One region of the Aggregicoccus sp. 17bor-14 genome, then DNA from elsewhere that is predicted to be linked to it. Evidence: riboswitches for the same ligand, from Rfam matches in the RefSeq annotation. Region 1 holds a riboswitch; the other holds the start of a gene.
What was found. Region 1 has a riboswitch for cobalamin ahead of FGE12_RS05965 (TonB-dependent siderophore receptor). Riboswitches for the same ligand answer to the same signal wherever they lie in the genome.
Positions count from the first base shown of each region.

Region 2: another riboswitch for cobalamin. It lies ahead of FGE12_RS27925 (hypothetical protein); the one in region 1 lies ahead of FGE12_RS05965 (TonB-dependent siderophore receptor).

Region 1 is NZ_VJZZ01000002.1:486,460-488,654, reverse strand. It holds gene FGE12_RS05965 (TonB-dependent siderophore receptor) at 1-1,103, opposite strand, end outside; cobalamin riboswitch at 1,232-1,450, opposite strand; gene FGE12_RS05960 (SDR family NAD(P)-dependent oxidoreductase) at 1,574-2,195, shown strand, end outside.
Region 2 is NZ_VJZZ01000021.1:53,797-55,991, forward strand. It holds gene FGE12_RS27920 (M24 family metallopeptidase) at 1-721, shown strand, start outside; cobalamin riboswitch at 760-983, shown strand; gene FGE12_RS27925 (hypothetical protein) at 1,149-2,195, shown strand, end outside.

The DNA.
Region 1 (2,195 bases):
GCCCCCACGCTCGCGTTCGCCGAGAGGCCGTGGAGGCCGGCGCGGGTGCGCGCATCCAGCTCCACTCCGCCCACCGCGTGCGTCTGCGCGCCGAGGCTCTCGCCGCCGCTCGACTGCTCGAGCCGCTCGGCGTGTGCGTAGCCGCGCGCGTAGAGCTGCGTGTGCGCGCCCTCGCTGCGGGTGAGGGCGAGCGCGAGGGAGCCGTGGCGCGAGCGCTCGCGCGTCGAGGAAGGGTTCTGCGCCGAGCCCGCGAGCCCGCGCTCGTCCGCCTGTCCTTCCGCGAGCACGTCCAGCGCGAGGCCCGGCGACAGCTCGCGCCGGTACTTCGCGAGGCCGCCCCCGCCGCCCGCGTCGTTGTTCTGCCGCTTGCGCTCCTCGAGCGCGTTGCCCGGCAGGGAGGGCGCCGGGTCGAAGAGGTAGGGGAAGTCCCCGCGCGAGCCGCCCGCGTGCACGAGCAGCAGCCCCGTGCCGCCCAGCGCGCTGCCCGCCGCCGCGAGCTCTCCCTGCAGCGTGCCGAAGCTGCCACCGGTGAGCGTGAGGCCCGCCCACGGGTGCTCACCCGCCTCGCGCGTCACCACGTTCACCACGCCGCCCAGCGCCCCCGTGCCGTAGCGCGCGCCGGCCGCTCCGCGCAGCAGCTCGAAGCGCTGCACCAGCGGCAGCGGGATGCGCGAGAGGTCCGCGATGCCGCCCGCCCCCTGCAGCGGGATGCCGTCCAGCAGCACCAGCACGCCGTTGGAGGCCGCGCCGCGCACGCTCAGGCTCTTCGCCTGCCCATAGCCGCCCAGGTCCTGCACGCTCACGCCCGGCGCGGTGGCGAGCACCTCCGCCGTGTCGCGCGCCTCCAGCCGCTGCGCCTCCACCGGCAAGAGCGTGACGGCCGCCGTGGGGTCGCGCTGCTGCGCGGTGTGGGGCGCGGGCAGGCGCGGCAGGGGCAGCGGCTGGCCCTGCACCACGATGAGCTCGCCGAGCTGCTCGGCCTGCTGCACGTCCTCCGGCACCTGCGGGGACTCGGGCGCCTGGGCGTGCGCGGGCAGGGCGAGCGCGAGCGCGGCCGCAGCGGCGGTGGCCCTCGCGGCCCTCTGCTCACGACTCCCCTTCAACGTCCACTCCTCGCGCGCCGGAGGGAGGGCTGGCAGGGGAGGTGCGCGGAGAGGGTGAAGTCCGGCCGTGCGCCGCCCGCCACCTCCCCTCGGAGGTCTCGGTCCTGTCCGCTGCGCGCGCCCGTGAGGGCACGCCGCGGGCCATCGGCAGGTTTTCGGACTCACAGGCGCGGGAGGAGCGTCCTCCCACCTACTGGCCGTCGCTTCCCAGTCCAGCTTCGGACCAGTGCTTCAGATGACGGCGTTCGTTCCTGCTCACCGCTGCGGGGCAGTGCCGGACTCTCACCGGCTTCCCTTGGAGCCCGCCGCTACACAGAGCGGAGGGCACCGATGGCGCCGGCCGGAATACGGCGCGGGCGGGGCCTTGTCAAACGCTCCCCTGCCCGCCCGGCAGCCCGGGGCTCCCCGGCGAACGGTGGCGACGCGCCGGGGGCCTGCGCATCTAGAGGGCTTTCCCCCAGAGGACACACATGGACTTGCAGCTCCAGGACAAGAAGGCCCTCGTCACCGGATCCACCGCGGGCATCGGGCTCGCCATCGCCACGGCGCTCGCGCGCGAGGGTGCCCAGGTGGTGCTCAACGGACGCACCCCGGCGCGCGTGGAGGCGGCGCTCGCGGCGGTGCGCAAGGTGGTGCCCGGCGCGAAGCTCTCTGGCGTGGCGGCGGACCTGGGCACGGCCGAGGGCGCGCGCCAGGTGGTCGCACAGGTCCCGCGCGTGGACGTGCTGGTGAACAACCTGGGCATCTTCGCGAGCAAGCCCTTCGAGGAGATCCCCGACGAGGAGTGGCTGCAGTTCTTCGAGACCAACGTGCTGAGCGGCGTGCGCCTCTCGCGCGCGTACCTGCCGGGCATGCGCGAGCAGAACTGGGGCCGCATCCTCTTCGTCTCGAGCGAGTCGGCGGTGCACATCCCCTCGGAGATGATCCACTACGGGATGACGAAGACGGCGCAGGTGGCCGTGTCGCGCGGTCTCGCGGAGACCACGGTGGGCACGGGGGTGACGGTGAACACCGTGCTGCCCGGCCCCACCGCGAGCGAGGGCGTGGAGGGCTTCGTGGAGGGGCTTGCAAAGCAGCAGGGCGTGAGCCGCG
Region 2 (2,195 bases), on a different contig from region 1:
GCAGCTCACCGAGGCGCTGGTGAAGGAGGCGCTCTCGTCCACGGGCATCCAGCCGGGCAAGACCACGGTGGGGCAGCTGCGCCGCCGCCTCTACGACGGCCTCAGCGCCCACGGCGTCACCACCTGGTTCCAGCCGGACGTGCGCGTGCAGCGCCAGGGCGAGACCGGGAACATGGCGCGCGGCTTCCTCGAGCCCGCCGAGGAGAGCGTGGTCATCCAGCGCGGGGACCTCGTGCACGTGGACTTCGGCATCACGTACCTCGGCCTCAACACCGACTGGCAGAAGATGGCCTACGTGCTGAAGGAGGGCGAGACGGACGCGCCGGAGGGGATGAAGCGCGCGCTCGCCAACACCAACGCCCTGCAGGACGCGCTGATGCTGCGCGCGAGCCGCCCGGGGCGCTCGAGCGCGGACGTGTACGACGCCACCATGGCGGAGATGAAGGCCAGGGGCATCGACGCGCAGGTGTACAGCCACCCCATCGGCGCGCAGGGCCACGGGCTCGGCGCGGCCATCGACTTCCGCTCCGCGAGCCGCAAGAGCCCCCCGAAGCCGCTGCGGCTCGGCTCCTACATCGCCATCGAGCTCGCCACGCGCACCGCCGTGCCGGAGTGGGGCGGGCAGGTGGTGCACATGATGGAGGAGGACCCCGCCCACCTCACCCCCGAGGGCTGGCGCTTCTTCGTGCCGCGCCAGGAGGCGCTGTACCTCGTTCGTTAGCGCGCCCGCGCGTTTGACACGCGCCCGCCGAAGCCATATTCCCCCGCTCGCTCGTCGGTGCTCCTCGCGCAGTGTGGCGGTGGGCTCCAAGGGAAGCCGGTGAGAGTCCGGCACTGCCCCGCAGCGGTGAGCAGGAACGAACGCCGTCATCTGAAGCACTGGTCCGCAGCTGGACTGGGAAGCGACGGCCAGTAGGTGGGAGCGCCCCGTGCGTCTCCCGCGCCTGTGAGTCCGAAAACCTGCCGACGGCCCGGTGGGCGTGCGCCTCGCGCACGCCTCCCGGACATACCGAGACCTCCGAGGGGAGGTGGCGGACGGCGCACAGGTCAGGTCTGCCTCCAACAGCCCCTCTCCCCCGCGCCTCCCCCCACGCTCCCCCTCGCGTCTGCACATCCGGCCCTCGGGGGCCGGCAAAGGGATGGGGACCATGAAGGCGACGAAGACGATGCTCCTGGGCGCGGCGCTGCTGGCGCTCGCGAGTGGCTGCGGTGACGACGCGGCGAAGCAGCAGTTCACCGTGTACGGCCTGAAGGACGACGGCCGCAGCGTGTACAGCCTGGGCACCTGGCCCGACCTCAGCGCGGGAACCACGCCGCTGTTCGACGTGTTCGCGCCCGAGGACCGGCAGCTGGACCCGGACAAGTTCCAGATCTTCACCGGCGGCTACCTCGCGAATGATGGCAAGCGGCTGCTGAGCGGCTACACCAAGCCGGACGTCACCGGGAAGGTGGCGGTGCACACGCTCGAGGGCAGCAGCACCCAGTACGTCTCCATCCCCGGCAACTTCACCGCGGTGGGCAACGACGGCACCTTCTACGTGAGCGGCCTGCAGGGCGCCTCGTTCAGCTCGGGCTCCGCGGTGTATGCGCTGCGCGATCAGACGCCGCAGCTCGTGATGGTGGGCAGCCAGGACTCGGCGAGCGGCCCGCTCGCCATCGCCACCAACGGCGCGGCGGTGTTCGGCTACGCGGACGCGAGTGCGAACTACGAGAACGTGCTGCCTCTCGTGGCTCCCAGCCTCTACGGTCCGGACAAGGCGGCGGTGACGAGCTTCAGCGGTCCCCTTGGGCTCAGCGGCGTCTTCGACATCGCGGGCTTCCGCGACGGAATCGCGGCGCTTCAGGGATCGCAGGACCCCCAGACCTTCAAGCGCCACTATGACGGCGTCGTGCGCGTGCCGCTGAAGGTGGAGGGGGATCTCGTCAAGACGTCGGGCCTGACTGCGCTGGTGCTGCGCTTCGCGGACCAGTGCAGCCGCGTGTCGCTCGAGGGCAGCATGGGTGACGACCTGCTCGTGCGCATCTCGGATCCGCAGGGCAAGGACGCGCACCTGGTGCGCATCGCGATCAAGAAGGACGCGAAGAACCCCACCCGCAGCGCCGCCACCGACTGCGCCACGGCCCAGCGCGACCCGGTGCTCGGCACGCTCGAGCTGCAGACCGGCTTCGTCGTGGAGAGCTCCGCCGCGCTGCCC